Regions from separate parts of the Priestia sp. FSL H7-0729 genome, predicted to be linked through region 4. Evidence: predicted binding sites of a transcription regulator. Region 4 holds the regulator's gene; each other region holds the start of a gene.
What was found. Region 4 encodes Rex, which represses fermentation and respiration genes when NADH is low (regulators of the CRP and FNR family bind a similar motif). Its sites were predicted from a motif close to TTGTGAAATATTTCACAA; they were not measured.

Region 1 (5,889 bases), on a different contig from region 4:
GCCGATGAAGACGAGTCCCCAATTTTTCAGTGTATCTTTAACTGTGGTCCGGCCTGCAAGCGTGCTCATGGTGAAAAACATGTTGTTACCTGTGAACAGTTCTGATCCGGCAAAAATGACTAACGTGAGCGCGAGTCCGAAGGACATGCCCATCAACATGGTTTGCAGTGGTGACTGTGCCGCAAGAAGCGGGGCACCGATACTGAAGATCAGCACGATGCCAAGTCCTACATAGGCACCCGCCATTAAGGCAGCAACCATGTAGCGTGAAAGATTTGAATTCATCTGATCCCGTTTTTTAACCGCAGCTTCAATAATTCCCTCAACACTTGGTGTATACATCACGGTTTCCCCCATTATTTTGCATCAATCTTTGAACATTTCAATGGAGCTATACAGCAATCCAGACCTGGCCGTTCTCTACCTTGACTGGATACATCTGTACCTGACCATTGTCCGGTGCTTGCACAAGACCGGTCGTCAGGTCAATTTTCCAATCATACAGTGGATCGTACAGATAATGACCGGACACGATGCCTTCTGCAAGCGGCCCACCCTTGGGGTGTGGGTTGTGATTATCCGCAGCGAAGATGGTACCATCCGATGCAAGAAAGACTGCAAGCTGGTGATTCTGAATCTCAACTACTCTTCCGATTCGTGGCAGGAATTCTTCAACTCCTCCGGCAGGGAAGTAGGTGCCTGATTGTTTTGTCGTCATCTTAAACCACTCCTTTTATCTATTTAACGTTCCGCCAGTGTTGATCATGCGGGCTTGCTTATGGACGAGCCGACACTTCGATGCCGTGAAACATTTTGCTTTGGCCTTCCTCATTGCGAATCGCTTTTTGCCAAGGTTCTTCGACATGTTCAAGTGCGAATTCAATCCGCTCCATCAACGCTTTGCGTTCCTCAAGATTATCCACGACAACCGAACGAATATGCTCCAGACCCATACGTTCCACCCACTCGGAAGTCCGCTCCAGATAGTTACCTGTCTCGCGGTAATATTGCATGATGGCTCCGCACAGTTCAATTAACTCTTCATCTGTTTTCACTTTGCACAGGGAATCAGCAAGTCTTGCTTTAATACCGCCGTTACCACCGATAAAGATTTCCCAGCCGCCGTCGTTACCAACGATACCGATATCTTTGGTGCATGCCTCTGCACAGTTCCGTGGACAGCCATTGACAGCGTATTTGAACTTGGCTGGCAGATCCAGACGTTCGAATTTCCGTTCGATGCGAGCACCCATTGCCATGGAATCCTGTGTACCGAATCGGCAGAATTGGGAGCCGACACATGTTTTAACCGTGCGCAGCGATTTGGCGTATGCATAACCTGAAGGCATATCCAGTTCAGCCCAAACTTTAGTCAGATCTTCTTTTTTGACACCAATCAAGTCGAGACGTTGACCGCCCGTAACTTTGACTGCTTTCACATCATATTTGACTGAAACGTCAGCGATGCGTTTGAGGTCTGCTGGTGTAGTCACCCCGCCATACATCCGCGGTACAACTGTATACGTTCCATCTTTTTGAATATTCGCGTTCATGCGTTCGTTAACAAAGCGTGATTCCTTCTCGTCTTCATGCGTGTCCGGTGCAATCATGCCAAGATAATAGTTGATTGCCGGGCGACATTTGGAACAACCCTCAGGTTGGCTCCAACCCAATACATTCATGACCTCTTTGGTCGTTTGCAGTCCTTTTTGTCGGATCTCGGCTACGATTTCATCTCGCCCCATAGAAGTACATCCGCATATTCCCTGTTTGGCTCCACTGCTGAAACCGTCTCCCAGCACATATTGCAGAATCTGTTCCACAACCGGTTTACATCCACCGCAAGAGCGGGTTGCACCGGTACAGGCTTTGATTTCATCTACAGTAGTCAGGCCCTGGTTGGTAATGACATCAACGATAGTCCCTTTAGTGACCCCGTTACATCCGCAGACGATTTCGTCTTCCGGCATCGTTTCAACAGAGGTTGTTTTCTTATGACCGCCGCAACCTGTACCCATCAGTGAACCATACAGTTCTTCAGTCATTTCGGTCTGTTGTTTAATTAATTTTTGCAATTCGGCAGAATCCGTAATGTCACCGAAGAGAACCGCGCCGACCATTTTATTATCGCGAAGCAGAATTTTTTTGTAGGTCCGTTTCCAGTCATCTTTATGTGAGATAACGGTGTGCTCCGGACTGTCAATGAATTCACCGGTTGAGAAGACATCAACACCCGAAATTTTCAATTTCGTGGATACAACAGAACCTTCATAAGGAGCCGTCTCAACACCGCAGATATGTTTGGCCAGAATCATGCCTTGCTCGAACAATGGGGCAACGAGGCCGTAACATACGCCGCGATGCTCTGTACATTCACCGACCGAATATACATTCTCAAGTGAAGTTTGCATGTAGTCATCCACAACAATACCCCGATTTACTTCCATACCGCTTTCACGGGCTACAGCAGTATTAGGTTTGATTCCTACAGCCATGACCACAAAGTCAACATTCAGAACGGAATCATCGGCAAAACGAATACCTTCAACTCGTTCTCCGCCCAGCAGTTCGGAAGTCTGTGCACCCATTTTGAAACGGATACCCTGACGCTCCAATTCTGCCTTTAACATGGCTGAAGCTTGCGGATCAAGCTGACGTTCCATCAGATCTTCCATCAGATGTACCACGGTAACTTCCATGCCAAGTTGTACCAGACCTTTGGCAGCTTCAAGACCCAGCAGTCCGCCCCCGATAACGGCCGCTCTTTTGTACTGTTTGGCAGCGTCAAGCATGACGTTACAATCGGCGATATCACGGAAACCGACTACGCCTTGCTTGTCATGTCCCGGTACCGGAAGAATGAAGGAGTTGGAGCCGGTTGCTATAATGATTTTGTCATAAGGGAAGCGAGTTCCATCCTCCGTTACAACTTCCTGCGTCTCGGCATCGATTCGTGTAACTGTTGTGCCTGTGTGCAGTGTAATACCATAATCCTGATACCAGTGGAGATCATTCAGTACGATGTCATCCAGTGTTTTGCTGCCTTCCAGTACATAGGACAACATAATGCGGTTGTAGTTAGGATAGGGCTCTGTGCCAAAAACCGTAATATCAAATCGCGAAGTTAATTTTAAAATTTGTTCAACCGTACTGATTCCTGCCATACCGTTACCAATGATAACGAGTTTCTCTTTTTTTCCGTTCATGTGTGTATGCCTCCTTGGATAGACGCTGTACATTACCTGCAATTTTAGTGGTTTATATTTGAAATTATACAAGGTGTTAACGATAATTTATGTGATTTAATTCACTAATAAAGATAGAAGAGTCATAAATTTAATAGTGTGAGCCCCATCACAGAAAATAATATTTATTTTATATAATTAAGAAATACGAACTATTGTTCTTGTTTTGGTTTCGTTGTACTATCAAAAGTGGGCTATGTATGTTCCCTATTTCTTCGAAAGGACGTTTTTGCATCATGATGGGAAGATCCCACCTTATGATCGGGACAGGCGTATCGCTATCTGTACTTCAGTTGGCTGGTATGCCGGTGACTGCACCGGCAGTTACGGTTGCCCTGATCGGTTCGTTATTGCCTGACATCGATGAGCCGAATTCGCTGCTGGTATCGAGAGCTTTGCCTAACAGTCTCATCAGGCTGTTACAGACCGTTCTTTTGCCAACAGCTGTATTTGTGTACTTTTATGTTCATGCCAAACCATGGAACCTGTTGCTCGCGATTCTCATTGCGCTTGTGTCATTCCTGCCTTCGCGTTCTCTTCGCAAAGTGTTGATGTTCGCCATTGGACTCGGCCTGGTGTTCTACGGTCACGCATTTGCCCCGTGGAATCTGATTGCAGGCAGCCTGCTTATGCTGTGTACCACGCTTACTCATAGGGGATTAACGCATACCCTATATGGAACGGCGATATGGGCTGGTTTACTCTACAGTACGACCCATCAGCAGGGACCGGAAATTTGGGTGGCGGGAGGTACGGCGTATGCCATGCACCTGTTGGCCGATTCGCTAACCAATCGGGGGATTCGTCCGTTACCACCGCTCAAGTGGCGCATACGGGTGAATCTGATGAGTACAGGAACCAAGCGTGGGGCCGTTGTGGAGAATGTCTGCATTGTGCTTACCCTTATTTTGGCCTGGATTGCATTCTCTCCGTTATTTCTGTAGACATCCCAAAACGCCAGTCCAATAGACTATGGACTGGCGTTTACAGGTATGCCAATTCAGGATTGAGAAGGCGAATCGGTAAGGCTGTCGATATCCGAAGAACCGAATACAAATAAAACAATAAGAATTACAATGATCAATAGCTCAGCGAAACCACTTCCGTCAAAGTCAGACATCACTTCAACCTCATTTCTTGGCGTTAAGAATTGATTCTCTGTTGGAAAGCCCGTATAACATCATTCAAAGTCATGTCCCCACCAATCTCATCCAGGAATTGCACCAGTTTGTCTTGATTAGACGGTGTAATATTCTGTAACGTTTTATATTGCCCGACCAGTTCAACGACCAGTGTAGCTTCTCGAAACAACGTGACCGCATCCACTCTTAACTTCCCACTTACCAGTAATGCTGCAACAATAAGTTCCAGATTTTTTCCTTTAAGGTTTCCATTGAGAAGGGTGTTTGCGGCATTTGATTTTTTGGAACCTTTATTCGATTTTCCATTCCTTCTCACTGCCATAACAGGTCCCCCGCTGCTTGGTGTTTGAATCATCTACCGTTATTGTATCTTATGTGTAATTTCCTATAATGTTCGGCCTATTAATCTATAAGAGGATATAAAAAAGAGACCCCCTGATATCGTGAGGGGGTCTCTTGTCCAATTAAAAATAATATCAATTTAATTGTTATGCATTATTAATGATGGTATTCATCGTTGTCCGATCCAGACCCTTCACAAGCTTTACAATCAGTTCTTTGGCCGCATCGTAGTCATCCGTATGAATGATGGAAGAAGAGGTGTGGATATAACGGGCACAGATCCCAATCACGGTTGAAGGTACACCGATACCACTTAAGTGAACTTGACCTGCGTCAGTACCCCCTGGTGAGATGAAATACTGCATTTTGATCTGATTGGATGAAGCCGTATCTTGAACATATTCCACCATTCCGCGATGAGTGAACATACCCGGGTCAAAAATACGAAGCAATGCCCCTTCTCCGATATATCCAAATGACTGTTTGTCACCTGTCATATCATTCGCAGCACTACAGTCAAGCGCGAAGAAGATATCCGGCTGGATCAGATTGGCTGCTGTACGTGCACCGCGAAGCCCCAGTTCTTCCTGAACTGTTGCACCAGCATAAAGTGTGTTAGGCAGTTTTTCCTTATGCAGCGCTTCAACCAGTTCAAGCGCAAGTCCTACGCCATAACGATTATCCCAAGCTTTAGCCATAATTTTCTTCGTATTGGCCATGGGTGTGAATTCACAGATCGGCACGATTTGCATGCCCGGATGAATGCCCCAGGATTCTGCTTCTGCCCGATTGTCCGCTCCAATATCGAGATACATGGTGTTCAGATCAACAGGTTTGTTCCGTTGGGACTCGTCCAGCAAGTGTGTAGGTGTAGAACCTACAACTCCGGTAATCCGACGATCCGGTGTGATAATTTCCAGTCGTTGAGAAAGTACAGCCTGACTCCACCATCCACCCAGTGGACGGAATTTGATCATACCTGTTTCGGTGATGCCCGTGGTCATGAAACCCACTTCGTCAAAGTGTCCGGCTACCATAACTTTAGGACCGGAATCCTCCCCGCGTAATACACCAAATAGACTCCCCAGGCGATCCTGGACGAACTCATCGGTATAAGCGGACAGTTGCTCTTTCATCCAGCCGCGAAGCTCACGTTCAAA
Region 2 (5,889 bases), on a different contig from region 4:
GGCTCTTGCAGATGAACGTATTGATGCCAATAGGAAGCATACAGGTCCGTCGCTTCAAATGAAGACGTGGCCGGCAATACGATATCTGCATATTTAGCCGTATCCGTCATGAACAGATCATGCACAACCGTGAACAGATCTTCCCGTGCAAAACCTCGCTCCACTCGTTCAGTATCCGGTGCCACCACCAATGGGTTGCTGCAGTAAACCATCAGGGCCCGGATCGGCTGCTCGGCTTCCAGCAGCGCTTCACCAATCCGGTTCATGTTTACCACTCGCGGCTCCGTATTCTGCCGCAGCTCCGGACGCTCCAGCGCGTCGCTATTCGTGCTCGCGTAGCTGTTCGTACGCACGGCACCGCCGCCTTGCTTCAGCCATTGCCCCGTGATGGCAGGCAGACATGCAACGCTGCGCACGTTCATCCCCCCATTATCATGGTGCTGGAGTCCATTGCCGATGTGAATATGGGCTGCCTGTGCGTTGCCATATAGCTCGGCCAGCTTCACAATGGTCTCCTCCGGCACGCCCGTAATGCGCGCAACGCGTTCAGGTGTGTAGCTGCGAACATGAGCACGCAGTGCCTCATGTCCCACTGTATACTTTTGCATAAATGCTTCATCCGTCAGTCCCCGTTCGAACAACACATGCATCAGGCCCAGCGCCAGTGCACTGTCCGTGCCCGGGTACAGCGGGATAAACCAGTCGCCCCATTGGGCGGTACGATTGCGATGCACATCGATTACGACGATCTGGGCGCCCTTCTTGCGGGCTTTCTCCGCCAAAACGACCTGGTGCATATTCGTACTCACGATATTTCCGCCCCATACCAGAATAAGATCTGCATGCTCCGTATCTTCCGGCACCGTTCCATGGTTGGCGCCCATCGTATGTTTCCAGCCGGTATTTCCGGCCGCATTACAGATGGTCTGCTCCAGCATACTCGCACCTAGCGCATTGAAGAAACGCCGATCCATGCCGTCTACGCCGAGAATGCCCATGTTGCCGTAGAAACTGTAAGGCAGGATGCTCTCAGGTCCGTAGGTCTCGGACAATGCAGTGAAGTTGGTCGTAATCTCGCTAATTGCTTCATCCCAAGTGATTCGTTCGAACTTGCCTTCACCCTTGGCTCCAACACGTCTCATTGGATATTGCAGACGCTCGGGGTGATACACCCGCTCCGTCATATTTCTGACTTTATTACAGATGGCACCCTTCGTTATCGGATGATCCGGATTGCCCGCCACCTTCACAATTTTGCCGTTCTCTTTATGTAGTAACAGACCACAAGTGTCCGGACAATCGAGCGGGCATACCGCTGCAAATACCCCATTCTCCTGATCGATCATCGTATGGCTCCCCCTCTTTAAAAAGCTATCCCTATATCATATCTTCTTCGAGGTTATCACGTAAAGAGAACAGTATGTTTTTGCTTCATATTCGCCGCTATAGCACCTTCAAAATATTTTCAAGAAAATGTTTTGCCATTTGATTCAATTTCAGAATACAGGGGTAAATTAAAAATAAGGCATTAGGCTAGTGTTTCCCCACTTCCTCCTCATGCCATATCATGGACCACTCCCGAAATTCGCCATGAACAGGTTTCGTTCCCCCGAACCTTGTCATGGCGAATTTATTTTGCTTTAAAACTCCAATAAAGGACACAAAAAAAAGATTCCGACCTGCTCCATCACAGCATATTTGCCATGAACCGAGCAAAGTTAGAATCGTCTTCACTTCTATGTGTATATGATATATGTGTTTCGTGTCATGCATTGTAGTGCCATACTCCGCTACGCCTGCTTGCTCAACATCACTCTACCCTCCGCCTCCACAGGTTCGATCGACGTTACTACCTCTGGTTTCACTTTTGGCTCAGCTTGTCGCAGGTACACCACCCAATAGGCCGCAGCTACAAACAGAGCTCCTCCCGTCAGATTGCCAAGCCATACTGGAATGAAATTCATCACATATTGGCCCCACGAATAATGTCCTTCAAAAATTGCCGCCGGAATGAGGAACATATTGGCCACAACGTGCTGGAATCCAATGGCTACGAACGCCATCGTTGGAAACCAGATGCCCAGTACCTTGCCACTCATCGTATCCGATGCATAAGATAGCCACACGGCCAGCGCGACCAGCCAGTTACAGCCAATGCCGGAGATAAAAGCTTGCAAGAATCCATCATGCAACTTGTGACCAGCCATATCCACCACTTTAGCCAGATATACACCCTCTCCAGTCAGACCAAGTACATGTCCAAACGCGTACGCGACAAACAAAGCTCCAAGAAAGTTACCGATCGTCACTAAGGTTAGATTTTTCAACATGCTACCTACGGATAACTTTCGAGCAATCGTCGCGAGTGGAACTGCCATCATATTACCCGTCAGCAACTCGCCACCACCGATGAGCACCATAATTAGTCCCACCGGGAACACTGCTGCACCAATCAGATTAACCAGACTTCCCCACTCTGCTGGCGCGGATGCAATCACCCGGATATCCAGTAGAAAACCCAGCGCAATAAAAGCCCCTGCCAGGAAGCTAAGCACCAGTACAGAAGACACCGGATATTGAGCCTTCTTCATGCCTGTTTGCGCCGTATATTGTGCAACCTCAAGAGGTGTTTTTGCTGCCATATCATCCATCCTCTCCTTCATTGTTCTTCGTGGAATAAAACCGCCTTAATTTCTTTATTGAAACGTTGATGCCATATATCAATTGTATCTTGGTACTGTGTAAAACTTTGTGCAAATTATCACAATGTTATTTAAAAAGATACTTTAAGAGTGTCTTGGAATAGTTAAGTCAGCAAGATCTCAAGAGTATAATAAGTCCTTTTGAAGCTAAAAGAAACACAAAAAAGACTGACGATATACTCGCCAGTCTTCTTTTTCCTTTATAATCGTCTGCATTGTGCCGTAAGCTTGAAAGCTATTGTACACGTCGCATTTTCGGACAACCCTGACTTATCTTCGTAGGTCGTCTGTCTATCATGCTCACTGCTTAGCATCGATTCTGCTTCCTTACACCATTGCTGGTGCTTTTACTTCTACCGGTGGCAGTGCTTGCAGACCAGCCGTGTTCAGGAAGTTCCATGGTTTGTTGTAATGTGGCTGGAAGAAGAAGTCGATGAAGGCCAGTTCATCTACGGTCATGTTGTTTTGGATGCAGACCGAGATCGTATTAATCGATTGAGTCAGATCAACCTGAGACATCACCTGTGCTCCAACGATCCGGCGAGTAGCCTGCTCATAGACCACTTTGAGCAACAGTTTCTCCGCCGTTGGCATGAACTCCGGACGATAGCTGTCTTCCAGTACTACCGACTCCACAATCAGACCTTCGTCAGCAGCAGATGTTTCCGTCATCCCCGTACCCGCGATGTTTTGCTCATAAATTTTGATACCCGATGTTCCTTGTGTACCCATATATGGTGTCGTTGGACGAACCAGGTTACGGGCTACGAGTGTACCCATCCGCACAGCGTTAGTCGCGAGTGGAATGTAAGATGCTTTACCTGTCGGGTTGTAATGAATGGCGCAGCTGTCACCCGCAGCGAAGATGTCTTTTTGACTGGTTTGCATATATTTATCCACGATGATTGCGCCGTTTGGCAGCATATCCACTTGGCCTTTGAGCAGCTCTGTATTTGGACGGAAACCAATGCACAGAATAACCAGATCGGTTTCGAACTCCCCTTTGGACGTGATTACCTTAGTTACTTTGCCGTTCTCCCCGGTGAATTTCTGTACCGTTTGACCGAGAGCCAGCTTGATACCGCGTCCAGTCAGCGTATCTTCAATCGCATCCGTGAACTCAGGATCCAAATATTTATTCAAAATCCGGTCCACACTGTCGATCAGGGTAACTTCCTTGCCATTCATTTGGAAAGCTTCCACCAGCTCTACGCCGATATATCCTGCACCTACAACGGTAACGCGTTTGGCATCTTTGGCTTTTTCAATTATCGTATTGGAATGATTGTAGTTTTTGCAGAGTAAAATGTTATCCATCTCGATGCCTTCAAGCTTCGGAACGACAGGCCATGAACCTGTTGTCACGATCAGTTTGTCAAACGTATCTTCAAATTCTTCCCCAGTTTGCAGGTTTTTAGCCCGCAGGGTATGACCCTTGGCATCGACCGCTGTCACTTCGTGAAGCATCTTGGTCTCGACACCAAGCTCTGCCAATTGATTAGGCGAAGAATAGAACAAGCCGTCAGGGTCTTTCACAACCCCACCTACGTAGAGCGCAATGCCGCAAGATAGGAAGGAGATATTGTCATTGCGCTCATACACGGTGATGGTAGCATCCGGGTATAATTTGGCGGTATTTACGATGGCTGCGGTCCCTGCATGTGTACATCCGATAACTGCGATTTTCATTAAAAGTTCCTCCTCGAAATATATAAATGAGTTTGAATATAACGTTATTATGGTTGTGAAATATTTCACTTCTTGATCGATACTGCTTATGTGATTTATTTCACTTTATACACTCATTATAATGTGATATTTTTCACATTGCAATAGCTAGAGCAAAAAAAGTTTGTCGAAGGAGGTTATTCCTTGTATTTATGCCTTTCTTCCCTTCATTGTATTGATTTCATTGTCCCCGGATTTGAGTCGGTTTATGCTATGCCAATGGCTTCCGAGATTGAACAAGCCGCCATACGTAGATGAAGATGTCCCTTTCTACGCGGACCGGGATGGGTTGAAATACTTAAACATTCTGGACATCAGTGAAGAACGTCGACATGGCTACTCCTGGGCCGGAAGCTATGACCGTACCCTGCTTAAGCTGGCCTCGATCAAGGTTATTACATGCTAAGTCAACCCTTGCCTTGATTCGTAGCCAGCTCCTATATGTGAAGAGAATACCGCCATGCGTATAAAAAAAATCAAAGAAGCCTGTCCTTGCACATGCAAGGACAGGCTTATCAAACGTTCATGGTTTAACCGAGCAATTTCTCGATATCTGCTATCATGGTCTCCGGAGATTCTTTCGGTTCAACACGACCTACCACTTCACCTTCACGGTTAACAAGGAACTTGGTAAAGTTCCATTGGATGTCGCTGGTTTCACCTGCGCCAGGTTGTTGCTCCTTCAGGTATTGGAACAGGGGATGTGTATCCGCACCATTCACATCTACCTTGGCAAACACCGGGAAATTCACACCATAATTAATCTGGCAAAATGATTCGGCTTCCTCACTTGTACCTGGCTCCTGCCCTCCAAACTGGTTACAAGGGAAACCCAGTACAACGAGACCCTGATCGCGATAACGATCATAGAGTTTTTGCAATTCACCATATTGCGGGGTTAGTCCACACTTGCTGGCTGTATTGGCAATGACCAATACCTTACCTTGATACAGATCCAGTGAGACTTCCTGGTTCGCGGTGGTTACCGCTTGATATGAATATACGGACATGACTGATTCCTCCCATTACAAGTGTTGGTTTGGGCTGCTTCGAGCACATTAATATAACCAATGAACTTACAGCCTGTCTTATTATTATAAACCTGATCCGATGTGATTACCAAATTCCGGGTCTACCTATGTTTCTTTACTCCCACGAATGCGAAAGAGCCGCATGCGATAGCGCACAGCGGCTTCATTCGTTCTATTATGCAGGGCCAACATATGGCCGAACTCATTAACTTCCTATCGCTTGAACGCGCTGTTCTGTCCGTCCTCCAGCATGAACCATTGCACTGTTCATGAGCTTCGTATCTGGCGTTTTTGATTGCTGGCGTTCACCGGCAAGAGCGTATGGCAAGCAAAGCGGTACGCCGGAACGCGGATCAATCACGATATCTGCTTCAATGTTGAATACTTCACGAAGCACATCCGAGTTCATGACTTCCACAGGTGAACCT
Region 3 (5,889 bases), on a different contig from region 4:
CATAGTCGTCTTTCTGTAATGGTCGGATGATTAGCCGCTCTGTCTCTGAAATATAATCAAATTTTTCTGCTTTTAATATCAAAAGGACATCTCCTTTATATTGAATTTATGCTCATGGCATAGCATTGAAATAGTCCGTAACCACGCTGCGAAACTCTAAAGCGGCTTTGGAAATATACCTGTTTTTATGCGAAAGTAGAGCGATTTTCCGAACGAGTTGATGTTCCTCTACCTGAAGATATTTAATGCGCTCATGCGGGTTTCTGGCCGTACTAGGTATAAAAGCGAGACCAATCTCCGCCTCCACAAGGGCTGTTAATCTTGCAGGCTCATCACCTTCATATACATACTTCGGTAGGAAACCAGCGGATTGACATACGGAATCTACCATATCACGAATCCCATACCCTTGCTTCACCCCAACAAACCACTCGTCCTTAAGTTCGGTTAATTGAATGCTGCTTCGGTCTGCATGTCGATGCCCCATAGGTACAGCGACTACGATCGGATCTTCATATAGTATCTGACATTCGATGTCGTCACCTTGAATCGGAGGGGAGGAGAGACAAAAATCAACCTCGCCCCGATGTAGAAGCTTGGACATGTTTTCTAACGAAACCATTTGCACATGGAACTGAATGTCCGGGCTATTTTTTCGAAATTCCTGTAGTATACCTGGCAAAGTACTTGCCGTAGTCACCGCCAATTGCAGTGTACCCTGATCCGGATTGGAGAAGTCAGCGATTTCCCGCTTTCCTTGTTCCAATTCAAATAGAGCTTTTTCAGTCCTCTGAAGAAATATTCTTCCAAAGTCGTTTAGTCGCAGCTTTCTCCCGATTCGATCAAATAAAGGGACTCCCAGGTCGTCCTCTAATCGTTGTATTGTTTTGCTCAGGGAGGATTGCGTGACATGCAGCTTTCCCGCAGCTTCCGTAACATGTTCGCATCGGGCCACTGTCAGGAAATATTTTAGTTGAAGAAGTTCCATTTGCACCATTCCTTCATTCCTTCTAGTTCATCAAATCATAACATATAATGCGTTGGAATAAATGAATGTTTTCAAGTAAGATGACAGCAGAAGAAGGAGTGATGCACCGATGAAGGTTCGAAATAAAGGATTGATGTTAGCTGTTGGACTTGGAATTATGTTGAATCCGTTGAATTCCTCCATGATTTCGGTGGCAATTACCAGGCTACAACAAGTTTATCAACTTAATTTTACAGCCGTTTCGTGGATTATTTTATCATTTTACATTGCCAGTGCTGTCGCTCAACCCGTCATGGGCAAGTGTAGTGATTTGTTTGGCCGCAGGAAGATCTTCCTCATGGGTCTTGTTGTTGTTTTTGTATCGTCCATGCTAGCTCCGTGGGCTTCGAGCTTTTCGTGGCTTATCGTATTTCGGATTATTCAATCGATTGGCACAAGCATGATGGTGGCCGTTGGAATGGCAATTGTCAGAATTAATGTAACTGAAAAACAAGCCTCCGCCTTGTCCACCTTGGCTATATTCCTTTCTGGAGCGGCTGCAATTGGACCTTTTATTGGTGGAGTATTGATTCATTGGTGGGACTGGCACAGCATATTCTTCGTTAATATTCCGTTTGTCTTGGCAAGCTTTTGGTTCGCCTGGAAGACAATCCCGAAGGACGAGCAATTTTCGTCTATCTCTGGGCACATGTCCATTCGGCAATGGCTTGCGTTAATTGACGCACCAGGTATCCTGATGTTTACGGTAGCTTTGGTGACTCTGCTTATCAGTTTACTTTCAGTAAATTCCACAGGAGATATTTCAACATGGCAACTGCTGATAGGGGGGATCGGGTTAATCGTACTCGTCATGTTCATCCGATATGAATTAAAAGCAGCCACGCCTTTCATCCCTCTGCGAACGTTTGCCTCATATCCCGAGATGACTTGGGTGAATGTGCAATACATGCTGGTGAACATCCTGTTTTACGCACTTTTTTTTGGAGTTCCTACGTATTTGAAGCAGGTACGTCATCTCAACGAAGTTCATGCAGGAATGAGCATGCTAGCTTTGGGGTTATGTTCAGTCATTATTGCTCCGATCGCAGGGCGCTGGATTGACAGATCGGGATCACGGCCAGCTCTGATCGTATCCGCTTCTTTAATGACATTTGGCTCTATATTAATCGTTGTTATGAATGAAACTTCTCCAATCTTCATAATCATTGTTGCCTTAGCTTTATTTGGAATAAGTAATGGCCTAAACGCGGTCGGCATGCAGGCAGCACTGTTCAAAAGCACACCCAAAGAAATGATCGGAGTCGCATCGGGTATTTTTAATACGTCACGCTACCTGGGGACCATTTTATCATCATTATTGATTGGAATTGTTATGGGAGATACCTTTAATGTGACAGGATTTCAGCTGCTTGGAATCATCCTTACGGTATTAGCTGCATCACTGATCATTATGAGCGTACGTCGCGAGGCAGGTGCGGTGAGTCCGGAGCAAGTAAGCAAGTAAAATAGCAAATCTGCCGTGCAATACCACGTTTACACCCAATGAATCAATAGCTCTATTGGGTGTATTTTTTGTTTTTCACCAAGTTGTCAGAAAGAGTTGATCCTTTCTTGAACGTTTAGGGTAGAAGACGTGACTTTGATTGAATTAGGTAAAAATAAAGATATAATAATTTTGATTAATAGGCTTGGTTAGTACCTTAAGTGCATCCATATCAGATTTTAATAGGCATCCAATGCTTCTTATAATCGGGGGCCAACAGGAGTAAACGCATTATAGGTGTGGCAAGATATCGTCATACCTAACTTTGTGAAATTTTTCGCAACTGTGTACTAAGCTTGGCCAAATCTGATATTGAATGTTTCTAAATTGAACAGAGTTTGAAAGGAGGCAACACAAAGAATGGCTATTGATACGGTTTTATGGAGCAGGCTCGTGACGGGTTTGACGCTCGGTTTCCACGTGATTTTTGCAACGCTGGGTGTCGGTGTACCCTTGATGATTGCTATCGCAGAATTCATCGGTATTCGGAAGAAGGATCACCATTACATACTTATGGCGAAGAGGTGGTCCAGAGGGTTCGTCATTTCTGTGGCGGTGGGTGTCGTGACAGGTACCGCGATATCACTGCAGTTGGCCCTGGTATGGCCGAATTTTATGAAACTGGCCGGAAATGTCATTGCACTGCCCCTATTTATGGAAGTATTCGCGTTCTTTTTTGAAGCGATCTTCTTGGGCATCTACTTGTACACGTGGGATCGGTTCAAAAATCCCTATATCCACTGGTTGCTGACTATACCAGTTGTTGCCGGGGCAGGCATGTCTGCTGTTTTTATTACAACAGTGAACGGATTCATGAACCAGCCTGAAGGCTTTGTTATGGAAGCAGGTCAATTCATGGCAGTGAACCCTGTACAAGCAATGCTGAATGCGGCGACGTTCTCCAAGGTATTCCATGTATTAAGCTCGGCCTATCTGACAGGAGCTGCGCTGTTAGCAGGAATTGCAGCCTTTGCGATGCTGAGAAAAGGCGTGTCGGCCTATCACAAGAAAGGCTTAAACCTGATGATGGCCGTTGTACTGGTATTCAGTTTATTAAATTCTTTAGCTGGAGATGTGTCTGCCAAGTTTTTGGCTGAGCATCAACCGGAGAAACTCGCAGCTGCCGAGTGGCATTTCGAGACGGAAAGCGGCGCGGACTTAATTTTATTGGGATGGCTGAATGCAGAACATGAAATTATAGGCGCCCTTCATTTGCCGAAAGTGCTCAGTTTCCTTGCCTTTGGAGACTTTAACGCTGAGGTAACCGGGTTGAATGAATTTCCACCTGATGAGCACCCACCATTACTTGTGCATTACTTGTTTGATCTGATGGCTGGAATCGGATTCGCTCTGCTCGCGATCTCATCTCTATACTTCCTGTTTGTGTTCTGGAAGAAGCGCAATCCATTTAACAAGTGGATGCTACGTATGGTTGCACTCAGTGCACCGCTTGCATTTCTGGCCGTTGAGATGGGTTGGTTCTATGCAGAAGTGGGGAGGCAGCCCTGGATCATCCGAGGTTATATGCGCGTAGAAGAGGCTGCTACTTCTTCACCGAGTGTAAGAATTTTATTTTTCGTCTTCTTGCTTCTGTACATTGTGCTCGGCGTCATCTGTGTCCTCGTGTTGAGACGGTTGTTCAATAACAATCCTGCTGAGCTTGAGATGGAGAAATGGTTGAAGGAGAAGCATGATCAATCAGCCGAGAAAGGGGACAAAAGCTGATGAGTTATGAGTTGATTGGGATATCGGTACTCTGGCTGTTCTTGTATGGCTATCTTATTGTAGCTTCCATCGATTTTGGAGCAGGATTTTTCGCCTTTTATGCACGCCTGACGAAGCAGGATCACCTGATTAATCGTCTGATCTCCCGGTATCTATCACCGGTCTGGGAGATCACCAACGTATTTTTTGTCTTTTTCTATATTGGCATCGTTGGATTCTTTCCGGATACTGCTTACTATTATGGATCCGCGCTGCTTGTTCCGGGAAGTATAGCCGTCATTTTACTGGCTATTCGTGGGTCGTTCTATGCTTTCGAGAATTATGGTTCCAAAAATAACATCGTATATCTGTTTTTATACGGAGCTACAGGGTTGCTTATTCCGGCGTCGTTGTCAGTGGCACTAACATTGTCTGAAGGTGGCTTTATTCTAAAGCAAGGCGAGACGGTTTCCCTTGATTACTGGGCACTATTTACGAATCCATTATCGTGGAGCATCGTTGGACTCGCCATCGTATCCGTATTGTTCATTAGCGGATCATTTCTTACATTTTACGCTTCTCGGGCAGAGGATCATTCGGCATTAAAACTGATGCGTAACTATGCTTTGTTCTGGAGTACACCGACCATCATTCTCGCGCTGACTGCATTTATATATTTGGGTCAACACAATGAGCGTCATTTCCAAAACATGATGGATTTATGGTGGTTGCTGGCGCTTTCCGTTGCATTTTTCATGATTGCCATGTGGCTGTTGTATAACGGACGCCGTTACGGATTAGCTTTTATTTGCATCATGCTGCAATTTTTCACAGCCTTTTTTGCATATGGGATTGGACAATATCCTTATATTCTTGATCCATTCATCACCATTCAGAGCAGCGCTACACCACCAGCGATGGGGTTCGCACTCGTCGTTGTGTTTATCGGTGGTCTGTGCCTGTTAATTCCTTCTCTTATTCTGGTCTTCAAACTGTTCTTGTTTGATGCGGATTATGTCAAAGGGAAAAAATAAAGGAGGAGCGTTCTGTGAAGAGGAAAGCCAAATCGAATCTGATCTCGCAGCAAATGTCTTTACAACTAAAAAACAGACTACTCCTTGCGATCATTTCGCTGGCCCTTGGTGTAGCTATTGTAAGCCAGGCCACATTGGTGGCCGAAGCAGTGCAGCGAATCTTTGTAGAGGGAGCTTCCTTCTCATCAGTGATGCTGTTGCTTGGACTATTGCTAGCTGTTATGGCTGTACGCACACTGTTGACGTATGGTAACGGGAAAGTGGGCTTGCATATGGCAGCCCGTGCCAAGACAAATATGCGAGCTTCTGTGTTGCAGAACCTTACCCGCGCTTCCATGCCTTCAACCCTTCGTGGACAGACGGGGGGAAAGGTCAGTATTGCTCTGGATGCTGTGGATGAAGCCGACAGTTATTTCAGTCAATATATGCCGCGTATGATGGAAGCTGCGATGATCCCGATTCTGATTCTGATTGTTACGTTTACGCAGCATGCTAACACAGGCTACATTATGCTGTTTACAGCACCGTTTATCCCGCTCTTCATGATTTTGGTGGGACTCAAGACAAAGAACAAATCCGAGGAGAAGTACGCGCAGCTGGCAGAGTTTTCTGGTACATTT
Region 4 (5,889 bases):
ATTGTTTGCATCGAATTTAACCCAGACCATAACATCCTGGTTATCCTTATTTTTGCCGGTCAGGGTCCAGTAGATGTTGTCAGAGCCTTCTTTATCTCCCCAGATGTACTTACGCAATTCATCATGAGATGTAATGCCCAGTTGCTCCTGTGCTGCCTGTATGGCGAGCGCTTCTTCCTTGCGTTGGTCCTGTGTGACATACACGTAATAACGCTGAAGTCCAAACAGAATCAGAACCAGTGCAAGCAGCGAAATCCATATCCACTTCTTTTTTTTCTTCAAAAGCCGAACTTCCTTTCCCTATGATGCTCTGCAATGCAATTAACGAGCAAGCAAACCATCAAATGCCAATTGAGACTCACGCAAAATGCGCTCTTCATCCAGCGTCAGACATTCGCCATGTTTAACCACTTGTTTACCGTCCACCCATACGTGCTCCACATCTTTGGCAGAGGCCGAATAGATCGTATGTGAGATCAGGTCTGTATGTGGGTAGAAGTGTGCCTGTTCAATGTCCAGGGCGATGAAATCAGCCTTCATGCCTACCTGAAGCGCTCCGGTGTTGTTCAGGAAGATGGATTTAGCACCATATGAAGTTCCGAGTAGTAACGCTTCGCCCGCTGGCACGGCCGTCGGGTCACCAGACACACCTTTGTGGATCAATGCAGCCAATCTCATTTCCTCAAACATATCCAAGTTGTTGTTGCTTGCCGGTCCGTCTGTTCCGAGTGACACCGTAACTCCTGCTTTCAGCAGTGCTGGTACCCGCGCAACACCGGAAGCAAGTTTCAGGTTACTTCCCGGGTTATGGGATACAGCCACATCATGGCGGGCCAAAATTTCAATCTCTTCATCATTCAGATGCACCGCATGTGCAACCAGGGATGGACGGGAGAAAAAGCCCAGTTTCTCCAGATGTGCCACAGGACGCAGTCCATAGTCTGTAACGTTCTGTTCCACTTCACGCAGCGTTTCCGACATATGTGTATGCAGAGGAAGGTTAAGGTCATTTGCGACCTGTACAAGCTTCTCTATGTAGTCAGGAGGGCATGTATATGGTGCGTGTGGTGAGATTACGGTTGTGATGCGACCATCTGCCTGTCCATTCCACTCACGTGCAAACGCTGCCGACTCCTCCAGTTTCCGCAATTGCTCTTCTTCCGAACACAGCCCGATTACACCACGTGCCAGTGCTGCTCTAACGCCGGATTGTTCCACCACTTTGGCAACTTGATCCATGTGATCATACATGTCCAGGAAAGCTGTAGTTCCACCTTTCAACATTTCAAGCACAGATAGCGAAGTTCCCCAGTATACGTCTTCTGAAGTCATTTTCGCTTCCATCGGCCACATTTTTTCTTGCAACCATACTTGCAACGCCAGATCATCTCCGTGCCCTCTAAGCAATGACATCGCTGCATGACCATGCGTATTGATCAGACCCGGCAGGAAGAACAATCCTTTTCCATCCACTTTGGTACAATTCTCGTCTCCATCCGGCAATGTCTCACCAATATGCACAATCTTGTCATTCTCGACAACCATGTATCCTTGAACTACATTCCAAGTTGCGCCTTCATTCACGGCAAATTTGCCGTTGTGGATTACCCATCTATTTGTTGTCATCTTGCTCGTCGTCCTTTCCAGTCTCCAAGTAATAGGCCAAACTTAGCAGATCCGTTGTAAAGTCAGCATGGTGAATGCGGATGTGCGGCGGTGTTTTTAGAATAGTTGGTGCAAAATTAAGTATCGCTTCGATTCCGGATTCAATCAGCTGATCAGCTACATTTTGGGCTTCCGTATCCGGAACGGTAATAATCCCGATGCGGATGTTATCCGTTTTAACCGCTTCCGTTAATTCGTTCATTGGTTTTACCTTCAAACTGTTGATTTGACTACCAATCTTCGGTCCATATGCATCGAATACAGCAACAATCTTCATGTTGTCTTTCAGATATGCGTTGTAGTTGGACAAGGCCTGTCCGAGGTTACCCGCGCCTACCAGAGCTACATTGATTTGCTGATCGATTTTGAGAATGTGACGAATCTTCTCGATCAAATAGGAAACATCATACCCGATCCCTTTACGACCAAAATCACCGAAATAAGCCAGGTCTTTTCGAATTTGGGCCGGATTCAGATCCAGCCGCTGTCCAAGCTCTTGAGAAGAAACAGTAGCCACCTCACGCTGATGTAACTCGCTCAAATAGCGCAAGTATACAGGCAGACGTCGTACCACCGCTTCCGAAATTTTATCCGATTTCATTTTTGCTCCCCCTTACCAAGCCTACAATAAAATAATAGATGAAAAGATGAGCATTCTGTATAAACTCAGAGATAGATGTGACATTTTATACAGAATGCTCCTTGTAATTTAGGTTATAAGTTCTTACGTGCAACTGCTTTAATCGGATACGGAAATATCTAATAAAGTTTAACGCCAATCGATCATGTCATGCAATGATATAACGAAAAAAACAACCATTATTCTTGTTCATTAGCAGATTTTTCTAACCACTCGGTAATTCGTGGAACCATCTGCTCCGTGAGCATATGCTCCATTTTTGGACCAGGTAATGAATATAAAAAGAATTTACCATAGTACGCTTCAATCACCCGAGTATCATAAACAATGACAATACCTCTGTCCTTCGCTGTACGCACCAATCGGCCAAATCCTTGCTTGAAACGTATGACCGCTTGTGGCACGGACAGTTTCATGAACGGATTTTTCTTTTGTTCCTGAAGCAACTCACTCTTGGCTTCCACCAAAGGATGATTCGGCGGCTGGAAAGGCAGGCGCACAATAGCGAGACAGGTCAGTGCTTCTCCCGGGATATCTACACCCTCCCAGAAGCTGCTGGTGCCCAGAAGTACCGTAGCTTTGGCATCCTGGAACCTGCGAGTCAACTTGGAGCGGCTTCCACTGTCCACACCTTGGCCCAACAACGAGATGTCATTACCAGACAGTGCCTCTTTCAGCGGATCATAGACCTGTCGCAGCATCTTGTATGAAGTAAACAGAACCATCATGCGTCCACGCGTGGCAATTGCGGTCTCTGCGAGTGACTGCACCAGCATATTGACAAAGTGCGCATCACCCACACTGCCCTTCACACTCGGGAAATCACGCGGAATTACGAGAAGCGCCTGATCGCGATAATTGAATGGTGACGGTAGCATCGACGTTAACAGCCGGTTATTCTCAGAGGCTTCCTGTAAGCCAAGCTGCTCAATCATGAACTGGAATGACTTATCCACGGAGAGTGTAGCCGATGTAAGCACAACGCTTTTCTTTTTATCAAAAAACAAATCCTTAAGTTGTGCACTGACATCTACAGGTACGGCATACAGTTGAAGCGATTTACTGCGGAACTGACCGCTGGCTTCCATCCAGTACACCGTTTTCGCATCATCCATACGCATGAAGAAACGCAGATTCTCCTTCAATGTGGTCAGATCTTTCAGCAGTCCTGTAATGTCCGTGATCAGACTATCTGATTGATAATCATCCTGATCCTCTTTCACCTCAAGCAGCAATTTGTCCCCTTTGCGAACCAGATCACCCAGAGTTACATAGATCTGATTCTCCAGATCCTGCAACTCCTGCCATTTTGCAGGTTTTTGAGAGGCCTTTAGACGCAGTGAAAATTGCCCTGTCTCGCCTGGTGAAGCATCACTTCGTTCAGGCAACAGACCGAACAGGGCATCACTCATTCGATCCCACAGTTCTTTAACCTCAACCGCCAGCGGGAACATCTGATCCACCATGGAGCCCCATTGCGCCGAATTCTCATGCCCGGATAACTGCGAACGAAGCATAGGCAGTTGTCCATTACGACTGTCTTTAAACAGACGGGTCAGGGTATGAACCAACGTGAAATATTTCATATGCATTCCAAGATGCTTACCCGCTACATCCTCGAGATGATGGGCCTCATCGATCACAAGACTCTCATAGGCTGGCAACAGCTGATGCGCTGCTTTCACATCCGTAAACAGTTTGGAGTGATTGGTAATGACGATATCAGACAACCCGGCCTCATGTTTGGCGCGATGATAGAAACATTTGCGGAACCATGGGCAGGATCTTCCCAGACATGACTCGGATTCGCTCTGTACCGTTTCCCAGAAGTCGCCTCCGCGTCCGCTAAGGTTAAGCTCCTCATCATCTCCAGTTTCGGTCTGTGTAAGCCAAACGATCATCTGAGCGGCTGTGAAATAATCCTCTTTGGGTGTGGCAAATTCACGTTTATTGATTTTGTGTTCAAATTTGCGCAGGCACAGGTAATGTCCACGTCCCTTGAATACAGCAGCCTTAAACGGAAACGGAACCACTTGGGTCAGCATTGGAATGTCCCGCTCTCTCAATTGCTCCTGCAGATTGATCGTATGCGTGCTGACCATGACTTTCTGTTCTTGCTTCACACTTTCGTAAATAGCAGGTAACAGATAACCCAGAGATTTACCGGTACCCGTTCCAGCTTCGATCAAGAGATGTTTCTCTTCATCCAGGGCTTGCCTTACACTGCTGAACATCTGAGTTTGCGCTTCACGCTCTTCGTAGTGATCCAGCGTATCCTTCAGGTTCTCCCGAACCTGGTCCATGAATTGTTCGAAGGTTACACCTTCGAGGGGATTGCCCTCCCGCTCATCACGTGGTGCACCAATATCAGTCCAATCGCTTACATTCAGAGCAAGCTGCCGATAATAGGTGTGTCCATCGAGATCCTGGATCGGCTCTGCTTCCTTCTCACTGCGCATCCCGTCCAGGAACCAGCCTAAGTCACTGTCTTCTGGTGCAAACAGGTCACTGAGGCGCTGAATCGTTATGAGCGGTAGTTCCTTTAACTCATCCAGACACTTGAGCAGCACATAGGCTGTCGCCAGTGCATCACTGTCTGCCTGATGAGGGCGATCATGTTGAAATCCAAATTCAGAAGACACATAACCGAGTTGATAAGAACCCAGTGATGGGAACGTAATCTTCAGAAAATCAATAGTATCCAGAATACGGCCAGTGAACGGCAGATAACCGCAACGGTCAAGAGCATTCTGCAAAAAGTGAAAATCAAAAGCGACGTTGTGTCCAACAAGCACTACATCGTTAAGTAGCGGAACCATCTCCATCATCATCTCTTCGAGTGAAGGAGCGTCCGCCACATCTTCATCGGTAATACCCGTTAACCCCGAAATAAACGGGGGAATCGGGACACCAGGGTTCACATAAGAACTATATATTTGAGTTATGCTGTTGTCATGATCTATGATGGCAAGTCCGGCCTGTATAATCTCACCGTCGGACTGCGTGCCGGTTGTTTCGAAATCCAATACGGCAAATTTCATTGCAATGTACGATCCCTTCCATTCAGTCTATGTTACAGCATAGCAAAAAAAAGGGGATTTGAAAATTAACTGACAAAAAAGCGGTGTCCCCGCCGCTATGCCAAAGGAGGGAACACCGTTTTTTTGTCGCCGAATTCCCGCTTAATGAAGGGTCGTCAGCTGATTAGCATATTGCAATTTTCCCCTGTTCAACCTGCATGCTTCCATGTTGTACAGTGGTTCGGTCAATGTCGGGTCATACTGAAGGGCCTGTGCAAAAAGTGAACATGCAGCCTCCGGATTCGCAAGCTTTGCTTGAATACAGCCTAGGGCATTACATACAAGCCCCTTCAAGCGAGGTGAACCCTTAAGGTACATGATCTGCTGCAAATGTGTCCCTGCTTCCGCCATTTGTTCCAGATTCAGATATGCGAGTGCCAGGTAAAAACGAGTCAATGCACTCTCCGGATGGTCGGTCACAACCCGGGAGAATTGCATGATCGCCTGCGAATACATCTGTAATTTGAAATAGCCCTGACCTCGACTGAAACATTCCAGATGGAG

Region 1: nirB (nitrite reductase large subunit NirB) is a predicted target of Rex. The motif match lies at 3,296-3,313, and genes of this name have one in related genera.
Region 2: MHH93_RS23750 (formate/nitrite transporter family protein) is a predicted target of Rex. The motif match lies at 2,750-2,767, and genes of this name have one in related genera.
Region 3: MHH93_RS03135 (cytochrome ubiquinol oxidase subunit I) is a predicted target of Rex. The motif match lies at 2,797-2,814, and genes of this name have one in related genera.

The regions. Positions count from the first base shown of each region.
Region 1 is NZ_JBBOTQ010000005.1:380,049-385,937, forward strand. It holds gene MHH93_RS14935 (formate/nitrite transporter family protein) at 1-342, opposite strand, end outside; gene nirD (nitrite reductase small subunit NirD) at 392-718, opposite strand; gene nirB (nitrite reductase large subunit NirB) at 777-3,206, opposite strand; gene MHH93_RS14950 (metal-dependent hydrolase) at 3,482-4,189, shown strand; gene MHH93_RS14955 (hypothetical protein) at 4,389-4,709, opposite strand; gene MHH93_RS14960 (M42 family metallopeptidase) at 4,876-5,889, opposite strand, start outside.
Region 2 is NZ_JBBOTQ010000014.1:92,691-98,579, forward strand. It holds gene MHH93_RS23745 (molybdopterin-containing oxidoreductase family protein) at 1-1,346, opposite strand, end outside; gene MHH93_RS23750 (formate/nitrite transporter family protein) at 1,791-2,642, opposite strand; gene MHH93_RS23755 (FAD-dependent oxidoreductase) at 3,030-4,391, opposite strand; gene MHH93_RS23760 (pectate lyase) at 4,639-4,836, shown strand; gene MHH93_RS23765 (glutathione peroxidase) at 4,961-5,440, opposite strand; gene MHH93_RS23770 (ABC transporter ATP-binding protein) at 5,667-5,889, opposite strand, start outside.
Region 3 is NZ_JBBOTQ010000001.1:737,501-743,389, reverse strand. It holds gene MHH93_RS03150 (GNAT family N-acetyltransferase) at 1-82, opposite strand, end outside; gene MHH93_RS03145 (LysR family transcriptional regulator) at 113-988, opposite strand; gene MHH93_RS03140 (MFS transporter) at 1,098-2,492, shown strand; gene MHH93_RS03135 (cytochrome ubiquinol oxidase subunit I) at 2,892-4,256, shown strand; gene MHH93_RS03130 (cytochrome d ubiquinol oxidase subunit II) at 4,256-5,269, shown strand; gene cydD (thiol reductant ABC exporter subunit CydD) at 5,323-5,889, shown strand, end outside.
Region 4 is NZ_JBBOTQ010000017.1:64,805-70,693, reverse strand. It holds gene MHH93_RS25290 (hypothetical protein) at 1-282, opposite strand, end outside; gene MHH93_RS25285 (amidohydrolase) at 322-1,626, opposite strand; gene MHH93_RS25280 (redox-sensing transcriptional repressor Rex) at 1,613-2,266, opposite strand; gene dinG (ATP-dependent DNA helicase DinG) at 2,485-5,346, opposite strand; gene MHH93_RS25270 (tetratricopeptide repeat protein) at 5,488-5,889, opposite strand, start outside.